Regions from separate parts of the Paenirhodobacter sp. YD-8 genome, predicted to be linked through region 4. Evidence: riboswitches for the same ligand, from Rfam matches in the RefSeq annotation. Region 4 holds a riboswitch; each other region holds the start of a gene.

The links. A riboswitch is a leader RNA that binds a small molecule or an ion and turns the genes downstream of it on or off. The one in region 4 is predicted to bind cobalamin.
Region 1: another riboswitch for cobalamin. It lies ahead of AC0QTQ_RS04605 (TonB-dependent receptor plug domain-containing protein); the one in region 4 lies ahead of AC0QTQ_RS16850 (DUF1636 family protein).
Region 2: another riboswitch for cobalamin. It lies ahead of bluB (5,6-dimethylbenzimidazole synthase); the one in region 4 lies ahead of AC0QTQ_RS16850 (DUF1636 family protein).
Region 3: another riboswitch for cobalamin. It lies ahead of nrdH (glutaredoxin-like protein NrdH); the one in region 4 lies ahead of AC0QTQ_RS16850 (DUF1636 family protein).

The regions. Positions count from the first base shown of each region.
Region 1 covers NZ_CM152649.1:939,480-946,406, forward strand. The annotation lists gene AC0QTQ_RS04600 (ABC transporter substrate-binding protein) at 1-842, opposite strand, end outside; gene AC0QTQ_RS04605 (TonB-dependent receptor plug domain-containing protein) at 817-2,628, opposite strand; cobalamin riboswitch at 2,746-2,945, opposite strand; gene AC0QTQ_RS04610 (threonine ammonia-lyase) at 3,105-4,067, shown strand; gene AC0QTQ_RS04615 (acyl-CoA synthetase) at 4,102-5,742, opposite strand; gene AC0QTQ_RS04620 (3-hydroxyacyl-CoA dehydrogenase/enoyl-CoA hydratase family protein) at 5,794-6,927, opposite strand, start outside.
Region 2 covers NZ_CM152649.1:3,021,189-3,028,115, forward strand. The annotation lists gene thiD (bifunctional hydroxymethylpyrimidine kinase/phosphomethylpyrimidine kinase) at 1-798, opposite strand, end outside; gene thiE (thiamine phosphate synthase) at 795-1,406, opposite strand; gene thiM (hydroxyethylthiazole kinase) at 1,403-2,191, opposite strand; TPP riboswitch at 2,259-2,353, opposite strand; gene bluB (5,6-dimethylbenzimidazole synthase) at 2,384-3,109, opposite strand; cobalamin riboswitch at 3,159-3,342, opposite strand; gene AC0QTQ_RS14670 (exonuclease domain-containing protein) at 3,338-3,940, opposite strand; gene AC0QTQ_RS14675 (solute carrier family 23 protein) at 4,174-5,454, shown strand; gene AC0QTQ_RS14680 (autotransporter domain-containing protein) at 5,602-6,927, opposite strand, start outside.
Region 3 covers NZ_CM152649.1:1,444,613-1,451,539, forward strand. The annotation lists gene AC0QTQ_RS07070 (HNH endonuclease) at 395-1,309, shown strand; cobalamin riboswitch at 1,497-1,685, shown strand; gene nrdH (glutaredoxin-like protein NrdH) at 1,783-2,004, shown strand; gene nrdI (class Ib ribonucleoside-diphosphate reductase assembly flavoprotein NrdI) at 2,009-2,425, shown strand; gene nrdE (class 1b ribonucleoside-diphosphate reductase subunit alpha) at 2,494-4,575, shown strand; gene nrdF (class 1b ribonucleoside-diphosphate reductase subunit beta) at 4,658-5,632, shown strand; gene AC0QTQ_RS07095 (short-chain fatty acyl-CoA regulator family protein) at 5,675-6,927, opposite strand, start outside.
Region 4 covers NZ_CM152649.1:3,472,032-3,478,958, reverse strand. The annotation lists gene cbiB (adenosylcobinamide-phosphate synthase CbiB) at 1-655, shown strand, start outside; gene cobD (threonine-phosphate decarboxylase CobD) at 655-1,614, shown strand; gene AC0QTQ_RS16860 (cobyric acid synthase) at 1,611-3,056, opposite strand; gene cobO (cob(I)yrinic acid a,c-diamide adenosyltransferase) at 3,322-3,942, opposite strand; cobalamin riboswitch at 3,982-4,186, shown strand; gene AC0QTQ_RS16850 (DUF1636 family protein) at 4,286-4,639, shown strand; gene cobW (cobalamin biosynthesis protein CobW) at 4,642-5,685, shown strand; gene cobN (cobaltochelatase subunit CobN) at 5,685-6,927, shown strand, end outside.

The DNA of each region.
Region 1 (6,927 bases), 1.2 Mb from region 4:
TCGCGGGCGGCACGCAGCGCCCGCACGGCGCGCAGAACATAGGGCGTTCCGCAGATCCAGTCACGATCCGCCATCGCCGCCCGCGCCGAGGCGGAGCCGAGCGCGGCGAGCGCGGGGTGGTCGAGCACCTCTTCCGAGCGCGAGGCGCCGGGATAGCGCTGCCCCGAGACGATGAGATCGGGATGGGCGAGGATCAGCACCTCGAGCGGCAGGGTGCCGCCGATGCTCAGCCCCGCCTCGGCACCGACATTGCGGAACCCGGCAGCGGCGAGGATCTGCCCCGAAAGCGTCTTGTCGCCCAGCGAATAGCTGTTGGCATAGTAGAGTGCGGCGCGCGGGCCGGTGGCGGGATCGGCGCGCAGCGCGGCCAGATCGGCATCGAACTGCGCCACCATCGCGCGGGCGGCCTCGTCACGGCCGAGGGCGGTTCCCATGGCGAGGATCTCGGCGCGCACGGCCGCCATGTCGGAGGCGGGGGCGAAGGTCTCGACCCGCACGCCAAGGCGGCGCAGCAGGCCCGTCGTCGCGGGGCTGGTATAGGTGCCTGCCAGCACCAGATCGGGGCGCAGCGCGAAGACCTCTTCGGCAAGGCCGTGGTTCTCGGGATAGGCCGCGGCCTCCTCGGCCATCGCCGAGGCGAGCGGATCGCGGGCGAGGTTCGACACCGAGACAAGCTGCCCGGGTGCGGCGAGCAGCATCGCCAGCTGGTCGGTGCACAGGTTGATCGACACCACCCGCTGCGGCACCTCGGCCGCGGCGGGGGGCGCCAGCATCAGCGCGGCGGCAAGCGCAAGCGCCCGCCAGCCCTTATGCCGCTCAGAACGACGCACGGAGCCCGACATAGAAGGCCCGGTCCGAGGTGCCATAGCCCTTGTTCGTCTGGTATTCCTTGTCGAACAGGTTCTCGACCCGCAGATAGCCGGTCCGCCCCTCGCCGAAGTCATAGTCGAGCGAGGCGTTGACCACCGCATATTCGGGCATCCCGTCGGGCCGGTCGGCGACGTAATGCACCGACATGTCGCCCGACAGTGCCTCGGTGATCGTGCCGGTGGCGGTGACGGTCAGGTCATGACGCGCGACCGCCGCCCAGCCGGTCGAGACCGAATTGTCGGTGTAGGTATAGGCCGCGGCCAGATCGAGACGCGGCGAGACCCGGTAATGGCCGGCCAGTTCCAGCCCAGAGCGGCGCGAATGGCCCGGCACCTGCGCATAGCAGCCCCAGGGCTGACCGCAGGCGGTGGCGGCGTAATCCCAGCCGATCAGGTTCTTGGCGTCGAGATAGAAGGCGGTGGCGCGCAGGCTCGCCGTCTCGCCCCAGCGTTTCTCGATGCCGATGTCGGCGCTCTGGCTGTCCTCGCGCTTCAGGTCGGGGTCGCCATAGACGCTGAAAAGCTCATAGAGCGAGGGGGCGCGGAAGCCGTTGCCGAGCGAGGCGCGCAGCAGAAGGTCGTCCTGCAGCCGGTAGACCGCCGCGATCCGCCCCGAGGTGAAGCCGCCGAAATCGCTGTGGTCGTCATGGCGCAGCGAGAAGGTCAGGTCGAGCTTTTCGGCCGCGGCCCAGTTCAGCTCGCCGAAGACACCGTTGGTGCGGGTCGAGGCGCCGGCGGATTTCTCCTTGGTGGTGTCGGCGCCGAAGACGAGCCGCGCCGTCGCCCCCAGATCCGTCGCGCCCTGATAGCCAAGCTTGGTACGGGTGCCGTCGAACGGGTCGCACCAGCCGTTCGAGCACGACTGCCGGTCGCTGTCGAACCAGGTCGCGTCGAGCGTGTTGTCGACGGCGCCGGTGACGAAATCGGCAAAGACGCGCGCGCCCTTGGTGTCGCGGGTGGTGAAGTCGTCGCCCGGCGTGCCGGCGACATCGCCGGTGTAATCGTCGAATTCGCCCCAGCTCTTCTCGGCAAAGCCGTTCGCGCCAAGCGTCAGCCCGTTCGCGAAAGTGTACTGACCGAAGAAGCTGAGCCGGTTGGCGCGATAGCCGTCGGCCTCAAAATTGCCGTCGTTCTCGTCGCGGGCCGAGAAGCCATGCGTCGAGATATGCGAATAGGTCAGCGCGGCCTCGGCATTCTCGGTCTTGGTGGCGACCGAATAGCTGAACTTGCGGGTGGCATACTGGCCGTATTCGGTGGCGACCGACTGCTCGGTGCCAAGTTTCGTCGCGCGCTTGGTGGTGATGTTGATCACGCCGGCCACCGCCTGCGAGCCGTAAAGCGCCGAGCTCGAGCCCTCGAGCACCTCGATGCGGCTCACATCGGCGGTCGAGAGCGTGCCGAAGTCATAGGCCCCCTGGGGCGAGGCCGGATCGCCCACCTCGATGCCGTCGACCAGCACGGGGATGTATTGCGCCGGCGCGCCGCGCAGATAGAGCGACGCGGTGGTGCCGATCGGGCCCGAACCGTTCACCGAGATCCCGGGCAGGCGCGCGAGGTAATCGGCAACGCGGGTGTCGCCGGCCTGCGCCAGCTCGTCGGCGGTGACGACGGTGACGGTGGCGCCGGTGCGGTCGGTGCCGGTGGCCTCGAGATTGGCCGAGACGGTGATCTCGTCGAGCGCGGTGGTGTCCTCGGCGCCGGCGGGCAGCGCGGTGACGAGGGCGGTGGTGAGAAGCAGCGAGATGCGCAGGTTTTGCATGCGGAACTCCCTCAGGGCGGGGCAGGGCCCCTCGTGAAACGAAATCTGACGGGAGATCCCGCAGACGGCGACAATCACCACTGCGGATGGCCGCTGAACCGATGCGCCCCGCATCGGACAAGGGTGAGTGCCGCGGCAGGTCTCCTGGCTTGCGGGTCTGGGCTCGGACGGGCCTTCCCGGGGGATCGCCCCAGTGGCAGTTGCCGTCTTCGCTCGCCGCTTACAGTTGCGGGGGCAGCTGCGGCATGACCCGAAGGCGCACCGCATTCCCTTTTCATCCGGACTTTGGGCCCGGAACCGAGGCGCGTTCGTCTTGCGCGATCGGGGGCGGCGCTGTCAAGCGCCCGTGAGCCTGCGCGAGGGCCGCGTGAGCTGGCGATGCGGATTTGCCGCGGTGCAGCGACGGGGTGGGCCCATGCCCTCTTGCCCGCCCAAGCCCTCTTGCCCGATTGCGCCGGGGCGTGGGATGAAGGCGCATGGACATCACGATGATCGAGGCCGCCGCGGCGCGGCTTGCCGGCCATGCCCGGCGCACGCCGCTTCTTTCCTCGCCCTTCCTCGACGCGGTCGCGGGGCGGCGGGTTCTGGTGAAACCCGAATGCCTGCAGCACACGGGCTCGTTCAAGTTCCGCGGTGCCTGGTCGGCGCTGACGGCGCTGCCCGCGGGCACGCGCGGGGTGATCGCCTTTTCCTCGGGCAACCACGCGCAGGGCGTCGCCCATGCGGCGCGGCGTCTCGGGCTGACGGCGGTGATCGTCATGCCCTCGGACGCGCCGGCGCTGAAGATCGACAACACCCGGGCCTTCGGCGCCGAGGTGGTGCTCTATGACCGCGTCGAGGAAAGCCGCGAGGAGATCGGCGCGCGGATCGCGGCCGAGCGCGGGCTGGTCTTGGTGAAACCCTATGACGAGCCGCAGGTGATTGCCGGGCAGGGCACGATCGGGCTCGAGATCGCCGAGGATTGCGCGCAGCTTGGCATCGCGGCCGCCGATGTGCTCGTGCCCTGCGGCGGCGGCGGGATGACGGCGGGGATTGCACTGGCGCTTCAGGCGCGGGCGCCGGGGCTGCGGGTGCGGCCCTGCGAGCCTGAGGGCTTCGATGACGCCACACGCTCGCTTGCCGCCGGGCGGCGGGTGGCGAATGCGCAGGCGGCGGGCTCGATCTGCGACGCGATCGTCACGGCGATGCCGGGCGAGCTGACCTTCCCGGTGATGGCGCGGCTGTGCGGCCCGGGCATTGCGGTGAGCGACGCCGAGGCGCTGGCGGCGATGCGGGCGGCGGCGCTGCGGCTGAAGATCCTGGCCGAGCCGGGCGGCGCGGTGGCGCTTGCCGCGGCGCTCGCCCGCCCTGCGGCCTTCGAGGCGGACCGGCCGGTGATCGCCGTGGTCTCGGGCGGCAATGCCGATCCGGCGATGATCGTCCGCGCGCTGGCCGGATAGCGAAAGGGGGCCCGCCGGGCCCCCTTCGTCTGTCTCAGGACTGCAGTTCCATCTGCCGCGCCCGGTCGCGCAGCACGAATTTCTGCACCTTGCCGGTCGAGGTCTTCGGCAGATCGCCGAACACCACGGTCTTCGGCGCCTTGAAATGCGCCATGTTCTGCCGGCAGAAGGCGATCAGCTCCTTGTCGCTCACCTCCGAGCCCGCGCGCAGCTTGACGAAGGCGCAGGGCGTCTCGCCCCAGCGTTCATGCGGGCGGGCGACGACGGCCGCTTCCATCACCTCGGGGTGCTTGTAGAGCACGTCCTCGACCTCGATCGAGGAGATATTCTCGCCGCCCGAGATGATGATGTCCTTCGAGCGGTCCTTCAGCTCGATATAGCCATCGGGGTGCATCACCCCGAGGTCACCCGAGGCGAACCAGCCGCCGGCAAAGGCCTCGTCGGTGGCGGTGGGGTTCTTGAGGTACCCCTTCATCACGTTGTTGCCGCGCATGAAGATCTCGCCCATCGTCACGCCATCGGCCGGCACCGGCTCCTGGGTGTCGGGGTTCGCCACCATGATCTCTTCCATCGCGTGGTTGCGCACGCCCTGCCGCGCCTTGAGCTTCGCGCGTTCGGGCAGCGACAGCCCGTCCCATTCCTCGTGCCAGGCGCAGGTGACGCCGGGGCCGTAGGTCTCGGTCAGGCCATAGCCATGGGTGACGTCGAAGCCGAGCGCCTCCATCTTCTCGATGATGATCGCGGGCGGCGGGGCGCCGCCGGTCAGCACCTTGACGCCCTTCTGCAGGCCGTCCTTCATCTCGGGGGCCGCATGCACCAGCATCGCCAGCACCACCGAGGCGCCGCAGAAATGGGTGACGCCCTCTTCCTTGATGAGGCGATAGATCGGTTCGTCGCGCACCGCGCGCAGGCAGACCGCGACCCCCGCCGAGGCGGCGATGGTCCAAGGGAAGCACCAGCCGTTGCAATGGAACATCGGCAGCGTCCACAGGTAGACCGGCCGGTCCCCCATGTGCCACGACACGACATTCGCCAGCGCATTCAGATGCGCGCCGCGGTGGTGATAGATCACGCCCTTCGGGTTGCCGGTGGTGCCCGAGGTATAGTTCAGCGTGATCGCGTCCCATTCGTCGTCGGGGCGGATCCAGCGGAAATCGGCATCGCCCTCGGCCAGCAGCTCCTCATAGCCGATCTGGCCGATCTTGCGCGCCGCGCCGAAGGACGGGTCGGTGATGTCGACCACCAGCAGGTCGCGCGGCCGGGCAATGTGCACGGCGCGGTCGACGATCTCGGCGAATTCCGGGTCGACGAAGATCACCTTGCTTTCGGCATGGCTGAGGATGAAGGCCACGGCCTCGGCATCGAGACGGGTGTTGATCGCGTTCAGCACCGCGCCGGCCATCGGCACCGAGAAATGCGACTCGAACATCTCGGGGATGTTGGTCGCCATGATCGAGATCGTGTCGCCCTTGCCGTAGCCGCGCTTCGACAGGGCCGAGGCCATCTTCAGGCAGCGCGCATAGGTCTCCCCCCAGGTGCGGCGCACGCCCTCGTAGACCACCGCAAGCCGGTCCGGATAGACCTTGGCCGAGCGGTCCATCAGGCTCAGCGGCGTGATCGGCAGATAGTTCGCCGGGGTCTTCTCCACCCCGATGTTGTAGATGTTGTGCTCCATGGGTCCTCCCTTGGTGTGGCCGGGCAGGGCGCCCGGCCGCAGGTTGTCTGATCAGGTCTTCAGCGGCTTGCCGGTCTCGAGGATGTGCTTGATCCGGGCAAGCGTCAGCGGCACCTGCATCATCTCGACGAAGGCGCGGGCCTCGAGCGCGCGCAGATCCTCCTCGCCCAGCTCGCCGCCGAGCGGGCCGCCGGTGATGACCGAGGCGATGTGCTCCTGCACCGCGAGATCGGCCGCCGACAGCTTGCCCGCCGCCACCATCTCGCGGCGCGGGGCGAGGATCGCCTCGGCCTCCTCGGCGCCGCCGGTGGTGATCCGCTCGGGCGCAAGCGCCTCGTAACCGTCGATCATCGCCAGCGCGGTCTGCATCGCCGCGCCGATCCGGTCATCCGCGTGCATCACCACCTGCGTCGTCGCGGGGTCGAGGAAGCCAAGCGTCACCGCCTCGCGCGCCGAGCCCGCCGGGCGCGGCTGGGTCAGTGCCGCGAAGGCCTTCGCCGCGCCAAGCCGCGCGGTCAGCCGGGTGCAGCCGCCCCAGCCCGGCAGGATGCCAAGCGTGTGCTCGGGCAGGCCGATCTTCGCCTCGAGATGCACGACGCGGGCCGCGCAATGCAGCGTCAGCTCGCAGCCGCCGCCCAGCGTGATCCCCTGCACCGCCGCGACCGAGGGCACCGGCGCCTGCCGCAGCAGCGGGTAAAGCGCATGGCCGCGGGCGATGAAGCCGCCGATCGCGTCCCAGTTCGCGCTTTCGATCATCTCGACGAAACGGGCGAGGTTGGCGCCGGCCGAGAAGGCGCGCGGGTCGTGGTTGCCGACCACCAGTGCCTTCACCGCGCCGCCGATCTTGCCCAGCGTCTCCTCGATCATATCGAAGACGCCGTCGTCGACCGCGTTCATCTTGGTGGTGAGTTCGAGACAGCCGACGCCGTCGCCCAGATCCCACAGGCTGGCCGAGGCATTGCCGGCAAGCTTCGCCCCCGCCGCCTTCGCCCGGTCGAGCGGGTCATGCGCCGCGGCGTCCTTCACCACCGCGGGCATCGCCGGCAGGTTCAGTGTGACGCGGCTGGCGGCATCGAGGCCCTGGGCGATGGCGAAGGGCCCCTTGCGCCAGGCAAAGCCGAGCTCGAGCGCCGCATCAAGCGCCGCGGGGCCGGTCGAGATCTCGGCGACATGGGCCGCGGCATA
Region 2 (6,927 bases), 450 kb from region 4:
TGCACTCTCCTGAAGGGCGTAAAAATGGTTGACCGGCCCATGCCCTGCGCCGACCGACAGCCGGTCGGCACTGGCGAGCGCGGCGCTGAGATAGGCCTTGGCCTCGCGCACCGCGCGCTCAAGCGGCACCCCCGCGCCCAACCGCGTGGCCAGCGCCGAGGACAGCGTGCAGCCGGTGCCATGGGTGTTGCGGGTGGCGATCCGCGGCGCCTCGACCCAGGTCTCGCCGGTGGCGTCGAGCAGCAGATCGGGGCTGGTGGCGCCGATGAGATGGCCGCCCTTGAGCAGCACCGCCGCCGGGCCAAGCGCGCGCAGCGCCTGCGCCTGTGCCCGCATCTCGTCGGGGGACGTGGCTTCGGGCAGGCCCAGAAGATCCGCCGCCTCGGGCAGGTTCGGGGTGATGAGGCTGACGCGCGGGATCAGGGCGCGCAGCGCCGCCACCGCCTCGGCCTGCAACAGCCGGTCGCCGCTTTTCGCCACCATCACCGGATCAAGGACCACCGGGCAACCAAGCCCCGCGATGCCCTCGGCCACGGTGGCGATCACCGTGGCATCGCCCAGCATGCCGATCTTGACCGCGTCGATGGTAATGTCGTCCCGGATCGCCGCGATCTGCGCCGCGATCAGTTCGGGCGGGCACAGGCTCACCGCGGTGACGCCACGGGTGTTCTGCGCGGTCAGCGCGGTGATGACGGTCATCGCATAGCCGCCATTGGCCGAGATCGCCTTCAGATCGGCCTGGATGCCGGCCCCGCCGGAACAGTCCGAGCCGGCAATCGACAGGATATTCGGGATCATGCGTCTCTCCATGCGCTCAGAAGGCTGCGGGCGGCACCGGCCATGTCCCCGGCGCGCGAGATGGCCGAGATCACGGCGAGCCCCGCGCCGCCCGCGGCCTTGATCGCGGCGGCGTCGCGCGCGGTAAGGCCGCCGATCGCCAGGCAGGGCAGCGGGCTGCGCGCGGCGATCGCGGCAAAGCCCGCGATCCCGATCGGCGGCGCGGCATCGGGTTTCGAGCCCGTCGCATGCACCGGCCCGACGCCGAGGTAATCGACGCCCTCGGGCACCGCGGCAAGCTGCGCCTCGGCCTCGATCGACAGGCCCAGCACCACGCCCGGTCCGATGCGGCGGCGGATCGCGGCGGGGTCGCCGTCGCCCTGCCCGATATGCAGCCCCGGCGCGCCGGTCTCGCGCGCCACCTCGACCCGGTCGTTGATGACGAGCTGCGCGCCAAGCGGCGCCAGCTCGGCCATCAGCCGGCGCGCAAGCGCGGCGAAATCGGCATCGGGCAGGGTCTTGTCACGCAGCTGCACCCAGCCCGCGCCGCCGCGCGCCGCGGCCAGCGCCTGCGCGATCACGTCGTGCGGGGCATGGGCGTCGGTGATGAAGCAGAGCGGCGGGATCATGTGCACACGATCCGCGCGCGGGCGGTGAGCGCCTCGGGGGTGAGGGCGGCAAGCGCGTCGAGGAAGGCCACCTGGAACGAGCCCGGCCCGGCCGCGACCGCGCCGGCCTCTTCCCCCGCAAGGCCATAGAAGGCCAGCGCCGCGACGGTGGCCGCGAAGGGCTCCTGTCCGACGCAGAAGGCACCGACGACCCCGGTCAGCGCGCAGCCAAGCGCCGTCACCCGCGGCATCATCGCATGGCCATTCGCCACCTCGGCGCTTTGCCGGCCATCGGTGACGAAATCCACCGCCCCGGTCACCGCGACGACGGCCCCGCTGCGGCGGGCAAGGTCGCGTGCCGCGGCATGGGCCATGGCCACGGCATCGGTCGCATCCGCCCCCTTCCCTGCCGTCTGCGCCCCGGCCAGCGCCAGGATCTCGGAGGCATTGCCGCGGATCACCGTGGGCGCGCGCGACACGAGCCGCGCGCCCACCTCGCGCCGATAGCCGGTCGCACCGACCGCCACGGGGTCAAGCACCCAGGGCCGGCCCGCCGCGACGGCGGCCGCGGCCGCCTCTTCCATCGCCTGCACCCAGGGCGGCGAGAGCGTGCCGATGTTGACGGTCAGCGCCTGAGCGAGGCCCGCGAACTCGGCCGCCTCCTCGCGCGCATGGATCATCGCGGGCGAGGCCCCCGCCGCCAGCAGCACATTCGCCATCACGTTCATCGCGACGTAATTGGTGATGTTGTGCACCAGGGGCGCGGTCTGCCGCATCACCGCAAGGAATTTGCCCGGGTCTTCCATCGTGATCTCCTCCACATGCGCCGGGGCCGGGAGGGATCGGGAGAGACAGCGGAGGGCAGATGCGCTCCGGGTCTTCCGCGCGCCTCCCTCCGCCGGCATTATCCGGTTCAGGTTCTAAGGGTTCTTCTCAGCCCGGTTGCCCGAGCGCCCCTGTCGCTATGGCCAAAGACCTCGCATCCGGCCCGCCCGCTGTCAAGCACCCGAACGGTCAGGCGCCGCGGCTCCCCCGGCGGCAGGCTCCCACGCCGGCCCGCCCCATCGGTCGGTGCAGGTCATCTGGGCAAGCGCGTGGCGCGTCGCCCAGCCCCGCGCCTCGAGCTCGGGCGCGTCGAACAGCTCCGTCACATGGCCGAGGCAGAGATAGGCCACCGGCACCACATGCTCGGGCAGACCGAGGATGCGGCGCAGATCGGCATCGCGGAAGATGCTGACCCAGCCGACGCCGATGCCCTCGGCGCGCGCCGCAAGCCACAGGTTCTGCACCGCGCAGACGGTCGAATAGAGGTCGGTGTCGGTGTCATGGGTGCGGCCCAGCACCACCGGCCCGCCACGGCGCCGGTCGCAGGTGATGCACAGGTTGAGCGGCGCCTCGCTGATCCCCTGCAGCTTCAGCGCCGAATACAGCGCGCGGCGGCCGCCCTCGAACATCTCGCGGGCCTCGTCATTCGCACGCTCGAAGGCGGTGCGGATCTCGCCGCGCACGCCCGCATCGCGGATCACGAGGAAGTTCCACGGCTGCGACAGCCCGACCGAGGGCGCGGCATGGGCGGCGGCCAGAAGCCGCGCCAGCACCGCATCGTCGATCGGATCGGGCAGGAACTGCCCGCGCACGTCGCGCCTTTCATGGATGGCCCGATAGACGGCCTCGCGTTCGGGCGCGGAGAAGGCTCCGGCCGGCTTCAGTCCGATTGGCTGCATGACAAATCCCCTGCCTGACAGACCTGCGGCCCCGCCGCCGTCCGCGCGTCGGGGTCTGTGGCGTCCGGCCGGTCTTCTGACTTGGCTTCGCCCCGATGCGGCGCCTTCCCGGCCGAAGCCAGTGGCCATGCCGCCCGGTCCACCTTACAGCGTTGGGCACGTCACGGATCTGCACCGTGTTCCCGATTATCCCCGACGCAACGCGCCCGGGCACCGAACAGGTCCTGACTAGCCGCGTTGCACGCGCCGCGCAACAGGCGCGCGGGCGGGGCCCAGAAGCGCCTCGAAATCCAGCCCGGTGCGGCGCTCGGCCTGCAGCACCACCTCGGCCGCGGCGCGCGCATCTTCGCCCGCGTCGTGATGCTCGAAGCGCAAATCGAGCTGCGCCTTCAGATGGCCAAGCCCGTGCCCGCCATTGCCGATGAACTCGGGCCAGGCGCGGCGCGCGATCCGCACGCTGTCGCCCCAGCGCCAGCCGGGCGCCACCCGCCCGGCCGCACCATAGGCGCCCTCGATCGCGCGGCGGTCGAAGCTGCTGTGCTGGATGATGAGGTGGCGCGACAGCAAGGGTTCGAGCGGCGCGATCGCACGGGCGAAATCGGGCGCGCCCAGCACCTGCTCGGGACCGATGCCATGCAGCTGCACGTTGAAGGACGAAAAGCGCACCTGCGGATCCACGAGCGTGACCCAGCTTTCGATGCCGCCATCCGCCCGCACGCAGGCGATGCCGATCTGGCAGATGCTGGCGGCGTCCGAGCAGGCGGTCTCGACATCGAGCGCGACGAAGCGGAAGGCGCCTTCGGGCACGCGCATCAGGCCCGCGGCGCTCATGCCGCGCCCCCGCATCCCGCCTGCCGCCCGTTTCGCCTGTGCCGTTCCCGCATCGCCCGCCCCTGCCTGACTTCGCCCGCAAGATAGGCCGGCGCACCCCGCCGGCGCAACGCCGATCCCCGGCCCGGCCCATTCGTCGCAGCCGGTGACGGGGCGGAACCGCCATCGGGGCTGGCGCAAGCGCCCGCCGCGGCAGTATGGCGGGGCAACGCAACACAGACCCCGAGGAATCAATGTCCTATTTCCCGACATGGCGCCCCGCGACGGGCAATGTGGTGATGCCGGACGAACGGCTGCCGGCTGCCGCCTCGCTCACCATGGGCGTCCAGCACCTGCTGGCGATGTCCGGCTCGACCATCGTCGCGCCGATCCTGATGGGCTTCGACCCGAATGTGGCGGTGTTCTTCTCCGGCATCGGCACGCTTCTGTTCTTCATCCTGACCGCCGGCCGGGTGCCGAGCTATCTCGGCTCGTCCTTCGCCTTCATCGCGGTGGTGCTGGCGGTGACCGCCCAGCCCGGCGCGACGATCGCCACCGCGCTTGGCGGCATCGTCGCCTGCGGCGCGATCTATGCGCTGATCGGGCTCATCGTGATGGCCGTGGGCGCGGGCTGGGTCGAGAAGCTGATGCCGCCGGTCGTCACCGGCACCATCGGCATGGCGATCGGGCTCAACCTCGCGCCGGTCGCGGTGAACCAGCTCAACGCCTTCGGCACGCCGACTGCCGGGCACCTGACGGTCGCCCTGCTCACCGTGCTGTGCATGGCGCTGATCTCGAGCTATGGCCCGCGCGCCACCCGCCGGGTCTCGGTGCTCCTGGCGCTCGCCTTCGGCTATGCGCTGGTGCTGGTGCTGGGCAACGGACTTGGCTTCGTGCCGGGGATCGACTTCGCCAAGGTCGGCGAGGCCGCCTGGTTCGGCCTGCCGAAATTCGTGTCGCCCGAGTTCCACTGGTCGGCGGTGACCCTGATCGCCCCGGTGGCAATCGTGCTGGTGGCCGAGAACCTCGGCCATATCAAGGCGCTTGGCGCGATCACCGGGCAGAACATGGACCGCTTCATCGGCCGCGGCTTCGTCGCCGACGGACTGGCGACGATGGTCGCGGGCTCGGGCGGCGGTACCGGCGTCACCACCTATGCCGAGAACATCGGCGTGATGGCGATGACCAAGGTCTATTCGACCCTCGTCTTCGTGGTCGCGGCGCTGGTCGCGATCCTGCTCGGCCTGTCGCCGAAATTCGGCGCGCTCCTGCAGACGATCCCGGCGCCGGTTCTGGCCGGTCTCTCGGTCTCGGTCTTCGGGCTGATCGCCTCGGCGATGGCGCGGATCTGGATCGAGGCAAAGGTCGACTTCTCGGACCCGCGCAACCTGTTCACCGCGGGCGTCGCGCTGATCTTCGGTGGCGGTGACTTCACCCTGCGGATCGGCGAGTTCGCCCTTGGCGGCATCGGCACCTCGACGCTGGCGGCGCTGCTCCTCTATCAGCTGCTCGGCTTCGGCCGGAAGACGGCCTGAACCGCCGCCAGCCCATCGGCACAAAACGACAAGGACGGCCCCGCGGGGCCGTCCTTTCGATTTCCGGGCCGCCCCCCGCCCCTGCCGAGACGGGACGCGGCCCTTGCGCCGGCGCTGCGGGGCGGGCAGCGCCGGACGTTCGTGAACTCAGAACTCCACCCGCAGGCTGACGCTGCCGGCAAGCTGTGCATCGCTGCCGTTGCCGATCATCGTGCTGCCCGACAGCGACAGCAGCGTCGACGGCGCAAGGGTCACATCGAGGTCGACGCCGATCCGGCCCCAGTCCCGCGCCGGCGCCGGCACCGCCGCCGACACCGCGCCGACACCGAGGATCGTGCCGGTCATCGCCGGTGGCGCGCCATTGAAGCGGTGCACCCATTCGCCGGTCAGCTGGGCGCGCGTGGTCTCGTTCACCCGGAAACCGAAGCGGCCGCCAAGCCGCGCCTCGTCGACGTCGCTGTCGCGCGCCGCCACCTGCATCGGGAAGGCGCCGCCGGTCTCGGTATAGCCGTGGACATGCGCGGTGCCGGTGGTGAAGGCGATCCAGGGCGAGAAGCTCTGCCCCTCGCCGAAGCGCAGCATCTCGGCCCAGTCGGCGCGCAGCCGCAGCGCCCGCACGTCGGCGCGGGTCTTGCCGCGCGAATGGTCGATGCCGCCGCCGTTGCGATAGGCGCGGTCGAGGTCGAGATCCCAGTCGGCGCGATAGCCCGTCAGGCTGTAGGTGAAGGGCGTGCCGGCCGGGCGAAAATCGAGCTCGGCCACCAGATGCCGGCCCGTCGCCGCGCTGGTGCCGCCAAGCGCAAGGTCGGTCTCGGTGCGGTCGACACCCGCCCCGATCCCCGCCCGCACCGACGGGCCGAGATCGGCACAGAGCCCGGCCTCGGCACTGTAGATCCGGCGGTTGTCCTTGCCCGCACCAAGGTCGCCGGTGACCCAGCTGCAGGTTTTCGAGGCTTGCGGAAAGTCGGTCAGCGGCCGGTGATGGGCGCCGAACAGCGTCATCCCCGCGGCGCCGATCACCCCGTCGATCGCGGCGCCGGCCCCCGCCAGCGTGGCGCGGTACTCGTCGAGGCCGATCACGCCGGTGCCGCCACCACCGCCACCATCTCCGCCGCCCCCGGTATCCCCGCCGCCGTCACCACCATCTCCGCCACCGCCGTCGCCTCCGCCGTCACCACCTCCGCCGTCGCCTCCGCCGCCTCCGCCACCACCACCGTCACCGCCACCGTCGCCCGGGGTGACGCGCGCGATGTATTCCTGCGTGATGCCGTTGATCTGACCGGTGCCGATCACCACGTCGCCCGCGTCGCTGATCGCCCTCGCATCGGTGAAGCTGTCCTCGCCCACCGCGACGCCGCTGGCGCTGAGCCAGTCGGCAACGGTGCCCATGCCATCGGCCTCGGTCCAGCGCATGGCGACGGTGTCCTGCAGCGTCGGCACCCATTGCGACGGGCGCCGGGCCGAGCCGACGAT
Region 3 (6,927 bases), 1.7 Mb from region 4:
AATCGCCCGTGTCGGGATAGATTGACAAGGATGACCTCTCGTTGCTGAGGCGGCGGCAGTTCCGGCTTGTCTTACGTTAGAGATATGTCTTTATGGGCGAGAGCCGCCCGATGCGTGTGCGGCAGCCCGATTGCAGCGTCTGGCAAAAGCAGCCGTTCGTTCACTGCGCCGCTTTTCCGGCCTCGGATCGACGTGAGGGGCGGGAAGCGGCCGGTGGCTGCGCCATGTATGAACGGCAGCGTTGCGCAGAAATTCACCGGGAAACAGGCCGTCCTCGACGGGGATGGGCGGGCGTATGCGACACTGATCGCGGAGAGGCTAAGCTGCTATTCCTTGTGACGCGAAATAGGAGCCTCTACGGTTGTTTTATCGACCGGAGGGACGCGAGAGAAAAATGCGCCGCTGTATCAAGGAACCAATTCCAGAGATATTTGCCGCTTGGGACGCCATGAAAGGCGCGGCAGATGCGCATGTGCATGGTGACTTCGCCCAGGCCGATGATCTCTTTCGACAAGCGGACTCACCGAAGGTGTGGGATTGGCTCAATTCTTCTTGGGTGGGCGTAATTAAGAATGTCGTGGAGATGAAGCCGCTGGGAGACACCTCGGTCATTCCAAAATCTGAGCGCGATCCTGACCGTAACATCGCACCGGATATTCGTGCAGCGGTTCTTGAGCGTGATGGTTACCGCTGCCGGTACTGCGGCATTCCTGTGGTTCATGCGGATATTCGAAAGATCGCGGCAAAACTGTACCCCGTAGCGGTCGGTTGGGATAGTCGTGACCCGTCGAAGCAACATGCTGGTTTCCAATCCCTTTGGCTGCAATTCGATCATGTTGAGCCCCATAGCCATGGGGGCAGATCGTCGGTTGAAAATGTCGTGATCTCCTGTGCGCTCTGCAATTTTGGCAAAGACCGTTTCACCCTGCGACAGTTGCATGTTGAAGATCCGCGGCTTCGTGAGCCGGAACGGATGGACTACGATGGTCTTGAGCGGCTCAGAGCGTTCGCAATTCCGACGGCGCGGCCACCCAAGGTGAAGAAAGCGGCAGTGGTCTTGCCTGTCAGTGTTCAACCTGCTGTCGGAGCAGAGCGTTATTTCTTCCCGGGCGGCTGGATCAGCTCGGGCTATGTTCTGACGCCCGTGTTTCAAGGCAAATCACGGTGGCTCAAGCTTTCCGACGAGGTGCAGGCCGAACAGGCTGTCAGGGATGGCGTTAAAGGCTGCTTCGTGGTTTGCCGCCCCGAGCTTTTAGCTCGGCGCGGCATCGACGCGGGCCCGTTGCTCGATATTCCTCGAACCGAATGAAAGTGACCGAGGCCAACCTCGCACCCATTGGAAGGGGTGACTGACCGTCCGCAAAGGGCCGGACACGTCGGCCACGACGTTGTGGCTCAATCCAGTTCTCAGGGAGCAGAGCAGTGGTATCGTCAGATACTGACCTGCTCGATTGGTGCGCTATATACCGGATATTGACATGTTTGCCCCGGGTGTATCTAAATGATGTTGTCTTGGTGCCCGCGACTCGTCGCGGGTGAAAAGGGAAGCCGGTGTAAGACCGGCGCTGCCCCCGCAACTGTGAGCGGTGAGCCGACCCCGTTGATCCACTGGCGCGCTGCGCCGGGAAGGAGGGGGAAGCGATCGAACCGCGAGCCAGGAGACCTGCCAGGACGCAAGAGACGAACCGGTCGGTGGGCCCGGAGGCGTTGTGCAATGCGGCGCGTCCGCATCTGCCCGCGTCCCTGATCCTGCCGCCCTATGGCACAGACAAGGGACCCGAGATGAGCATCACCGTCTATTCGAAACCGGCCTGCGTGCAATGCACCGCCACCACCCGTGCGCTGGCCGCCCGCGGCCTTGCCTTCGACCTCATCGATCTGACCGAGGATGCCGAGGCGCTCGCCCGGGTCACCGAGCTCGGCTATCGGCAGGCGCCGGTGGTGATGACCGGCGATGACCACTGGGCGGGGTTCCGGCCCGACAAGATCGCGGCGCTGGCCTGAGCGGATGGGCGGGCTTGTCTATTTCTCCTCGCGCTCGGGCAATACCGCGCGCTTCATCCGTGCGCTCGGCCTGCCCGCCGATCGGATCCCGGTCGCGGCCGAGGCGCCGATGCCCGCCCCCCGCGCGCCCTTCGTTCTGGTGACGCCGACCTATGCCGACGGGGCAGGGCGCGGCGCCGTCCATAAACAGGTGATCCGGTTTCTGAACGATCCGGACTCCCGCGCGCAGCTGCGCGGCGTGATCGCCAGCGGCAACCGCAATTTCGGCGCGCTCTTCGCGCTTGCCGGCGATGTCATCGCGCAAAAATGCGCGGTGCCGGTGCTCTATCGCTTCGAGCTGGCCGGCACGCCCACCGATATCGCCCGTGTCACAGAAGGACTGGACAGGTTTTGGAAGACGCAATTCTCGACCGCGATCTGAGCGACGCCGCCCCGGCCAAGGGCGTGCCCGCCGAATGGCAGGGGCTCGACTATCATGCGCTGAACGCGATGCTGAACCTTTACGACGATCAGGGGCGCATCCGCTTCGACGCCGACCGCATGGCCGCGCGGCAGTATTTCCTGAGCCACGTGAACCAGAACACCGTGTTCTTCCACTCGCTCGAGGAAAAGCTGCGCTACCTGGTCGAGGAGGGCTATTACGAGGGCCATGTCCTTGACCAGTACGACGCCGGTTTCCTCGCGCGGATCTGGGACGCGGCCTTTCGCGTCAAGTTCCGCTTCCCGACCTTCCTCGGCGCGTTCAAGTATTACACCAGCTATACGCTGAAGACCCGCGACGGGAAGCGCTACCTCGAACGCTTCGAGGACCGGGTGGTGATGGTCGCGCTGACGCTCGCCCGCGGCGACGAGGCGCTGGCGCTGCGGCTGATGCACGAAATGCTGGCCGGCCGGTTCCAGCCGGCGACGCCCACCTTCCTCAATGCCGGCAAGGCGCAGCGCGGCGAGCTGATCTCGTGCTTCCTGCTGCGCATCGAGGACAACATGGAGAGCATCGGCCGGGCGATCAATTCGGCGCTGCAGCTGTCGAAGCGCGGCGGCGGCGTGGCCTTGATGCTGACCAACATCCGCGAGCAGGGCGCCGCGATCAAGGGGATCGAGAACCAGTCCTCGGGGGTGATCCCGGTGATGAAACTGCTCGAGGACAGTTTCAGCTATGCCAACCAGCTGGGCGCGCGGCAGGGTGCGGGGGCGGTCTATCTGAACGCCCATCACCCCGACATCCTGCGTTTCCTCGACACCAAGCGCGAGAATGCCGACGAGAAGATCCGGATCAAGACGCTGTCCCTTGGCGTCGTCATCCCCGACATCACCTTCGAACTCGCGAAGCGCAACGAGGAGATGTACCTGTTCTCGCCGCATGACGTGGAGAAGGTCTATGGCAAGCCCTTCTCGGAGATCTCGGTGACCGAGCGCTACCGCGAGATGGTCGACAACCCGAAGATCCGCAAGCGCAAAATCAATGCGCGTGCCTTCTTCCAGACGCTCGCCGAGATCCAGTTCGAGAGCGGCTATCCGTACCTGATGTTCGAGGACACGGTAAACCGGGCGAACCCGGTGGCGGGGCGGATCACCATGTCGAACCTATGCTCGGAAATCCTGCAGGTGAACGAGGCGTCGGAGTTCAACGACGACCTGAGCTATCGCCACCTCGGCACCGACATCTCGTGCAACCTCGGCTCGCTCAACATCGCCAAGGCGATGGATGGCGGCGACCTCGGCGCCACGGTCGAGGCCGCGGTGCGGGCGCTGAACGCGGTCAGCGAGATGTCGGCGATCGACTCGGTACCCTCGATCCGGCGCGGCAACGACGAAAGCCACGCGATCGGGCTGGGCCAGATGAACCTGCATGGCTTCCTGGCCCGCGAGCGCATCCATTACGGCAGCCCCGAGGGTATCGACTTCACCAATATCTATTTCGCCACGGTGCTGTACCACTGCTTGCGCGCCTCGAACGTGCTGGCGCGCGAGCGCGGGCGCAGCTTCGTCGGGTTTGAGAATTCGACATATGCCGATGGCCGTTTCTTCGAGAAATACGTGACCCGCGACTGGCTGCCCGAGACCGAGACGGTGACCGACCTTTTCGAGCGCTTCGGCATCGCCGTGCCCACCCGCGCGGATTGGGCCGCGCTGCGGGACGCGGTGATGGAGGGCGGGCTTTACAACCGCAACCTGCAGGCGGTGCCGCCCACCGGCTCGATCAGTTACATCAACAACGCCACCTCCTCAATCCATCCGATCACCGCGAAGATCGAGATCCGGAAAGAGGGCAAGATCGGCCGGGTCTATTACCCCGCCGCCTATATGACGAACGAGAACCTTGAGTTCTATCGCGACGCCTATGAGATCGGACCCGAGGCGATCGTCGACACCTATGCGGCGGCGACCCAGCATGTCGATCAGGGGTTGTCGCTGACGCTGTTCTTCAAGGACACGGCCAGCACGCGCGACATCAACCGCGCGCAGATCCATGCCTGGAAGGCGGGGATCAAGACGATCTACTACATCCGCCTGCGGCAGATGGCCCTCGAGGGGACCGAGGTGCAGGGCTGCGTGTCGTGCTCGCTGTGAGGGGGGATCGTGACCGGAGCCGGCCGGGGGCGCTGCCCCCGGACCCCCGGAGTATTTGCGCCAAGAAAAAGGGGCCGAGACGATGAAGGATTTTGCGGGGCGGCCGGTGCCGCGCGCGATCAACTGGAACAGGGTGCAGGACGACAAGGATCTGGAGATCTGGAACCGGCTGACGGTGAACTTCTGGCTGCCCGAGAAAGTGCCGCTGTCGAATGACATCCAGAGCTGGTCGCAGCTGACCGAGGACGAGCAGCGGCTGACGATCCGGGTGTTCACCGGGCTGACGCTTCTGGACACGATCCAGAACACGGTGGGCGCGCCCGCGCTGATGCCCGATGCGGTCACCCCGCATGAGGAGGCGGTGCTGACCAACATCGCCTTCATGGAGGCGGTGCATGCGCGGTCCTATTCCTCGATCTTCTCGACGCTGTGCTCGACCCCGGAGGTAGACGAAGCCTTTCGCTGGTCCGAGGAGAACCCGCATCTGCAGCAGAAGGCGCGTCTGATCCTCGACGAATACGATGCCGCCTCGCAGCCGCTGAAGAAGAAGGTGGCGAGCGTCTTTCTGGAAAGCTTCCTGTTCTATTCGGGCTTCTACCTGCCGATGCACTGGTCGAGCCGGGCGCGGCTGACCAACACCGCCGATCTGATCCGCCTCATCATCCGCGACGAGGCGGTGCATGGCTATTACATCGGCTACAAGTTCCAGCGCGGGATGGAGCGGCTGAGCGCGGCCGAGCGGCAGGAGATCAAGGATTTCGCCTTCGCGCTGATCTTCGATCTTTACGCGATCGAGTGCCGCTATACCGAGACGCTCTATGATCCGCTCGGGCTGAGCGAGGACGTGAAGGCCTTCCTGCATTACAACGCCAACAAGGCGCTGCAGAACCTCGGTTTCGAGAACCTCTTCCCTGACGAGCTGTGCCGGGTGAACCCGGCGATCCTTGCCGCGCTGAGCCCGAACGCCGACGAGAATCACGATTTCTTCTCGGGCTCGGGCTCGTCCTATGTGATCGGCAAGGCGGTTGCGACGGAGGATGCGGACTGGGATTTCTGAGGTGGTCCGCCGCTCCCGCATCCCGGGGGCGGCGATCTCGGTTCAGTCGCTGGAGTAGGGGGTGAAGCGGGAGCGGTCCGGGTCGGGGCGCAGCGGGCGCCCGGTCATCGGAAAGGCGCGCTGCGGGCAGGCGGGGCGGTCGCAGATCTTGCAGCCCGCACCGATCGGTGTCGCGCGGGCGGGGCTGCGCAGCTCGATCCCCCGTGCATAGACCAGCCGTTCCGCATGGGCGAGATCGCAGCCAAGCGCCACGGCAAAGCGCTTGATGGGCGCGCCATAGCCGCCCGCGCCGTGGCTCACCGTGCGGGCCACCCACAGGTAGGACCGCCCGTCGGGCATCTGCGCCACCTGCGTCAGGACCTCGCCGGGGCGCGAGAACGCCTCGTAGACGTTCCACAGCGGGCAGGAACCGCCGATCCGCGAGAAATGGAAATCGGTCGCCGATTGCCGTTTCGAGATATTGCCGGCGCGGTCGACCCGGATGAAGAAGAACGGCACGCCGCGCGCCTGCGGCCTCTGCAGTGTCGAGAGCCGGTGGCAGGTCGTCTCGAAGCCGACGCCGAAGCGGCGCGCCAGCAGTTCGATGTCATAGCGCTCGGCCTCGGCCGCCGCGATGAAGGCGCCATAGGGCAGGATCAGCGCGCCGGCGAAGTAATTCGCCAGGCCGATGCGCAGCAGGTCGCGCGCCTCGTCACTTTCCATGCCGGCCTCGGCGGTGAGCCGGTCGATCTCGGCGCGCTGTTCGAGAAAGGCGATCTGCGTCGCCATCTGGAAGGCGCGCTGGCCGGGGCGCAGCCGGGCGGACAGGTGCAGCACCCGCGCCGCCGGGTCGTGGCGACGCAGCGCGGGCGCGTCTTCATCAAGCGTGACGCGGATGCCGTGCCGTCCGGCCAGCCGGTCGGTCAGCCCCTCGGCCATCCTCCCGGGGCGCAGGCTGCGGCCGATCTCTTCGGCCGCCTCGTCGAGGCTCGGGATGTAGTTGCGCTGCACGTAGAACCAGTCGCGCACCGCCTCGAAGGGCGCCGGCGCGCCGCCGAGCCCGCCGATGATGCGCCCGTTCATCAGGTCGATCCGCTCGGCATTCTCGCGCAGCCGCGCCTGCATCGCGATGATCGTGCGGGCGACGCCGGGCATGTTGGCGGCGAGCTCGCGCAGCTCGGCCATCGAGGCGCTGGCGCCCTGATCGGCGAGCGCCGCACGCAGGTCGGGGATCAGCCGCGCCTCCTCGGATTCCGAGAACAGCTGCACGTCCAGCCCGAAGACCGCGTTCAGCTTGAGTAGCACCGGCACCGTCA
Region 4 (6,927 bases):
GGTCGCGATCCGCTCGATGCACGACCATGTCGCCGCGGTCGCCCGGCCGCTGGTCGCCGGTGACCTCGGCGCCGCGCGGCGGGCGGTGTCGATGATCGTCGGCCGCGATCCCGCGGCGCTCGACGAGGCGGGCGTCGCCCGCGCGGCCCTTGAAAGCCTGGCCGAGAACAGCTCGGACGGGATCACCGCGCCGCTGTTCTGGGGCGTGGTGGCGGGGCTGCCGGGGATCGCCGCCTACAAGGCGATCAACACGCTCGATTCGATGATCGGCCACCGCACCGCGCGGCACGAGGCCTTCGGCTGGGCCGCGGCGCGCATCGACGATGTCGCGAACCTGATCCCGGCGCGGCTGACCGGGGTCATCTTCGCTTTGGTCTCGCGCATGCCGGGCCGCGCGCTTGCGGTGATGGCGCGCGACGCCCGCGCGCATCGCTCGCCCAATGCCGGCTGGCCTGAGGCGGCGCTTGCCGGGGCGCTTGGCGTGCGGCTGTCCGGACCGCGGATCTATGGCACCACCGTCGCGGCCGAGCCCTGGCTGAACAGCACCGCCCCCGATCCGGCGCCGCTTGACCTTGCCCGCGGCCTTGCGCTTTACCGCCGGGCGATGGCGGGGCTCGGGCTTCTCCTCGCGGCGGCGGCAGTCTGGGGGATCTGATGCGCGATCACGGTGGCAATCTGGATGCGGCGCGGGCGCGCTTTGGCGGCACCGACTGGATCGACCTCTCGACCGGCATCAACCGCGAGCCCTATCCGCTGCCGCCGCTGCCGCCCGAGGTCTGGACGGCGCTGCCCACGGCGCCGGCGAAGGCCGCGCTGCTTGCCGCCGCGCAGGCGGCCTTCGGCACGGCTGCTCCCGGGGTGGCGCTGGCCGGCGCGCAGGCGGCAATCCAGATGTTGCCGCGCCTTGGCCCGCCCGGCCGCGCCCGGGTGCTGGCGCCGACCTATAACGAGCATGCCGCGCAGCTGCGCGCCGCCGGCTGGCAGGTCGAGGAGGTGGCGCGGCTGACGGACCTCGCCGGTGCCGATCTGGCCGTGGTCGTCAACCCGAACAACCCCGACGGCCAGACCCACGCACCCGCCGATCTGCTGGCGCTGTCGGGCGCCGTCGGTCGGCTGGTGGTCGACGAAAGCTTTGCCGACCCGGTGCCGGGGCTGTCGGTTGCCGCCCATGCGGGCACCGATGGGCTGACGGTGCTGCGCTCCTTCGGCAAGTTCTGGGGCCTTGCCGGGGTGCGCCTCGGCTTCGTCTTCGCCGATGCCACGACGATCGCCGCGCTCGAGGCCGCGGCCGGGCCCTGGCCGGTCTCGGGCCCCGCGCTCGAGATCGGCCGGATCGCGCTTGCCGATGCGCCCTGGCGCGCGGCGACCATCGCCCGGCTCGAGGCCGAGGCCCTCCGCCTCGATGCGCTGGCGCAGGGCGCGGGCTGGTCGCTCGTCGGCGGCACGGCGCTGTTTCGCACCTATGCCACCCCCGATGCACCGGCGGCGCAGGAGGGCCTTGCCCGCGAACGGATCTGGTCGCGGATCTTCCCCTGGTCACCCACCTGGCTGCGCCTTGGCCTGCCGGGCGGCGCGGCGGAATGGGGCCGCCTGAGCGCAGCCCTCGCCCGCTAGCGCGCGAGGGCGAAAAGCCCGCCCACGTCGAGATGTGCCTCGACGTGATCGGCGAGCGCCTCGAGCGCCGCCTCGACCCCGGCCTCGTGCCCGCGCCCCGAGGCGGCAATGCCCAGCCCGCCGAGGAAGGCCGCGCGGAAGTCGTCGGCGGCAAAGAGCCCGTGCAGATAGCTGCCGCTCACCCGCCCGTCGGCCGAGATCGCGCCCTCCGCCGCGCCGGCAATATCGGCGAAGGGGCGGGCGCGGTCCGGCCCTTCGGTGCGGCCGATGTGGATTTCATAGCCCTCGACCGCCAGCCCGGTGCCCGCATGACGCGCCGAGACCCGGCTCAACCGCTTCTCTGGCGTCATCACCGTGGTCACGTCGAGAAGGCCCAGCCCGGGGCTTTCGCCCGCGGGCCCCTCGATCCCCTCGGGATCGGCGATCACGCGGCCCAGCATCTGATACCCGCCGCAGATGCCCAGAACAGCGCCGCCGCGGCGCAGATGGGCGGCGAGGTCGGTGTCCCAGCCCTGCGCGCGCAGGAAGGCGAGATCCCCGCGCGTCGATTTCGTGCCGGGCAGGATCACCAGCCGCGCATCGCCCGGGATCGGCTCGCCCGCGCGCACCATCACCAGCTCGACCTCCGGCTCGGCCGCAAGCGGGTCGAGATCGTCGAAATTCGCGATCCGCGAGAAGGTGAGGCAGGCGATCTTCACTCCGCCCGAGGCCGGGCCCGAGGCCAGGTCGAGTGCATCCTCGGCGGGCAGGCGATGCGCCGCGGAGAACCAGGGCAGAACGCCGAAACCGGGCCAGCCGGTGCGCGTCTCGATGAAGCGATAGCCGTCGTCGAAGAGCTGAGGGTCGCCGCGGAACTTGTTCACCACAAAGCCGCGCACCAACGCCGCGTCGGCCGGGTCCAGCACCGCCTGCGTGCCGACGATCTGCGCGATCACCCCGCCGCGGTCGATGTCGCCGGCGAGCACCACCGGCACCCCGGCGGCGCGCGCAAAGCCCATGTTGGCGATGTCGTTCGCGCGCAGGTTCACCTCGGCCGGGCTGCCCGCGCCCTCGACGAGGACAAGGTCATGCGCCGCCGAGAGCCGGCCGAAGCTGTCGAGCACCGCCCCCATCAGCCCGGCGCGGAAGGTGGCATAGTCGCGCGCCCCGGTGACGGCGCGCCGCCGCCCCTGAACGATCACCTGCGCCCCGGTCTCGCTCTCGGGCTTCAGCAGCACCGGGTTCATGTCGGTGACGGGCAGAAGCCCCGCCGCCCGCGCCTGAAGCGCCTGCGCCCGGCCGATCTCGCCGCCGTCCGCGGTGACGGCCGCGTTGTTCGACATGTTCTGTGGCTTGAAGGGCGCGACGCTCAGCCCACGCCGCCGCGCCGCCCGGCACAGCCCGGCCACCAGCATCGACTTGCCGACGTTCGAGCCCGTGCCCTGGATCATCAACGCCGTCATCCCCGGACTCCCGCCGTCGCGCGGCCGAGAGTGCGGGAGCCTCCGGCGGAGGTATTTGGGGCCAAGAAGAATGACAGGACGGGGTTTCCAAGACGGCGTCGCGCCTCGGGCCGCCGGGGCGGGGGAGGCGCGACGCTTTCTTCCTGGGCGGTCATCGGGACCTCTCCCTGTACCGCAGATCGATTCTTGCAGGGCAAGGTTGAGATTTCCTTTTCTTCTTGGTCGAAATACCTCGGGGGTCCGGGGGCTGGCCCCCGGTCCGGGCTCAGAACTCGACGCCGGGCTGGGCCTTGATGCCGGCGCGGAACGGGTGCTTGACCAGCGTCATCTCGGTCACCAGATCGGCCGCCTCGATCAGTGCCTCGGCGGCGTTGCGGCCGGTCAGGATGACATGGGTCATCTCGGGCTTCTCGTCGCGTAGGAAGGCCAGGACCTCGTCGAGGTCGAGATAGCCATAGCGCAGCGCGATGTTGATCTCGTCGAGCAGCACCATGCGGATCTCGGGGTCGCGGATCAGCTCCTTGGCCTTCTCCCAGCCGGCGCGGGCGGCGGCGATGTCGCGCTCGCGGTCCTGGGTCTCCCAGGTGAAGCCCTCGCCCGAGGCGACGAAGCGGCACAGATCGCCGAAATGGGTGGTGATCAGGCGCCGCTCGCCGGTGTCCCAGCTGCCTTTGATGAACTGCACCACGGCGCAGGGCATCTCATGCGCAATGGCGCGCAGGATCATCCCGAAGCCCGACGAACTCTTGCCCTTGCCCGGCCCGGTATGGACGATGATCAGCCCCTTCTCGCCGGTCTTCGTCGCCATCATCCGGTCGCGCGCGGCCTTCTTCCTGGCCATCTTCGCGGCGTGGCGGGCGGCGTCGGCTTCGGTCTCGGGCGTCATCGCGGCTCTCCTTCGGCTTGACAAATCGCGCGCCCGGGCCTCTGGTGGCCGCGCGTTGGTTCCTGTCCTACGACAGGCGAAGAGGGAATGCGATAGGGCCTTGCCGGGCCTCAAGCGCAGCCGCCCCCGCGACCGTGACCGGAAAGGTCGCCCAAGCCACTGGCCTTTGGCCGGGAAGGTGGGCGCCCGTTGGGGAAACCCTGGATCCGCAAGCCGGGAGACCTGCCAGCGCTGACGATTACGGGCGGACGGGGTGTGCCGCGACCGGGTGGATTGCCGGTCGCCCCCGTGTGCCCGCCGATCCCTTGGCCAGCCCCCTTTCCGCGAACTGGAAGGACGGGCGATGACCGCGACACTTCATGTCTGCACCACCTGCCGCAGGGCGGGCGAGGACCCCGGCGAGGGCGCGCGCCCCGGTGCCGCGCTGCTGGCCGCACTGGCCGCGGGCTCCTGCCCCGAGGGGCTGCGCATCCGGGGCGTCGAATGCCTTTCGGCCTGTGCGCAGGGCTGTGCCGTGGCGCTGAGCGCGCCGGGCAAGTGGAGCTATGTCTACGGCCGCCTGAGCCCCGAGAACGCCGCCGAGATCCTCTCCGGCGCCGCGCTCTATGTCGCCAGCGCCGACGGGCTCGTGCCCTGGCGCGCGCGCCCCGAGATCTTCCGCAAGCAAAGCCTTGCCCGCATCCCCCCGCAGGAGTGACCATGACCGACCTGACCAAGATCCCCGTCACCGTGATCACCGGCTTTCTCGGTGCCGGCAAGACCACGCTCATCCGCCATCTGATGGCGAACCCGCAGGGCCGGCGCCTGGCGATCCTGGTGAACGAGTTCGGCACCGTGGGCGTCGACGGCGACATCCTGCGCGCCTGTGCCGACGAGAGCTGTCCGCTCGACAATATCGTCGAACTGGCGAACGGCTGCATCTGCTGCACCGTCGCCGACGCGTTCATCCCGACGATCGAGGCGCTTCTGGCCCAGCCTATCCGCCCCGACCACATCCTGATCGAGACCTCGGGCCTTGCCCTGCCGAAGCCGCTGCTCAAGGCCTTCGACTGGCCGGCGATCCGCTCGCGCATCACCGTCGACGGGGTGATTGCGGTCGCCGATGCCGAGGCGGTGGCGGCCGGGCGCTTTGCCCCGGATCTGGCCGCGGTCGATGCGCAGCGCGCCGCCGATGACAGCATTGACCACGAGACGCCGCTGTCCGAGGTGTTCGAGGACCAGATCGCCTGCGCCGATATCGTGCTGTTGTCGAAGGCCGATCTCGCCGGCGAGGCGGGGCTTGCCGCCGCCCGCGCCGCGATCGAGGCCGAGGCGCCGCGGCCGCTGCCGATCCTGCCGATGGTCGAGGGCGCGATCGACCCGGCCGTGGTGCTGGGGCTTGCCGCCGCGGCCGAGGACGACCTTGCCGCGCGCCCCTCGCATCACGACGGCCATGGCGATCACGAGCATGACGATTTCGACACGGTGGTGATCGATCTGCCCGAGGTCGCCGATCCCGAGCGTCTCGTCGCCGCGATCGAGCGGCTGGCGGCCGAGCGCAACATCCTGCGGGTGAAGGGCCATGTCGCGGTCACCGGCAAGCCGATGCGGCTTCTGGTGCAGGCGGTCGGCGCGCGGGTGCGGCGGCAGTTCGACCGGCCCTGGGGCGCCGATCCGCGCCGCTCGGCCCTCGTGGTGATCGCCGAACGCGCCGATGTCGACGCCGGGGCGATCCGCGCCGCGCTGAGCGAGGCCGCCGCCTGATGCATGTCGTCTTCCGCGAAAGCCACGGGCTCGAGGAGACCGAGGTGCCGACCGATCTGGGGCAATCGCCCGCGGATCTGGTGGTGCTGTCCTTCTCGGATTCGGATCTCGGTGCTTTCGCGGAGGGCTGGCATGCGGCGGCGGGGGCGTTGCCGCCCTTGCGGCTTGCCCCCCTGGCCGCGCTGCGCCACCCGGTCTCGGTCGATACCTATCTCGAGCGCACGCTCGGGGGGGCGAAGGCGGTGCTGATCCGGCTGATCGGCGGCGAGGGCTATTGGCCCTATGGCCTTGCCTCGGTGCAGGATCTGGCGCGGCGGCGGGGCATGGCGCTGGCCGTTTTGCCCGCCGATGGCCGGCCCGATCCGCGGCTGGCCGAGGCCTCGACCCTGCCCGCGGAGACGCTCGCCACCCTTGCCGCGCTGTGCGATGCGGGCGGAGCCGAGGCCGCGCGCGCCGCGCTGTGCCACCTGGCCCGCGCCGCGGGCCTGCCCGCGCCCGAGCCCGATGCACCGGCGGCGCTCCCCGAATTCGGCTTCTGGACGCCCGAGGCGGGGGTGACCCCCGCGCCTGTGGGCGAGGGGCCGCGGGTGCTTGTGCCCTGTTACCGCGCCTGGCTGACGGCCGCCGACATGGCGCCGGTCGCGGCGCTGATCGAGGCCCTGCGGGCGGCGGGGTTTCAGGCCACGGCCTGCTTTGCGCCCTCGCTCAAGGCGCCGGGCTTTGCCGACTGGCTCGCCCCGCATCTGGCCGCGGCGCCGCCGGTCGCGGTGGTCAACCTCACCGCCTTTTCGGCGCAGGGCGCGGCGGGGCGCACACCCTTTGACGGGCTCGATGTGCCGGTCTTCCAGGGCGCGCTGTCGACCGCCGCCCGCGCCGACTGGGCCGCGGCCGAGCGTGGCCTGTCGCCCGCCGATCTGGCGATGCACGTCGTGCTGCCCGAGGTCGATGGCCGGATCTTTGCCGGGGTCGTCTCGTTCAAGGCGCCGGCCGCGCGCGACGCGGTGCTGGAACACGCCCGGCTGATCCACGCGCCCGAGCCCGACCGGATCGCCGCGCTGGTGGCGCGGGTTGCGGCCTGGCACCGGCTGGCCACCACCCCGGCCCCGGCGCGGGCGGTGGCCGTGGTGCTGTCGACCTATCCGGGGCGGAGCTGGCAGATGGCCCATGCCGTGGGCCTCGATGCGCTCGCCTCGACCGGGGCGCTGCTCGATGACCTTTCGGCCGAGGGCTATGACATCGCAC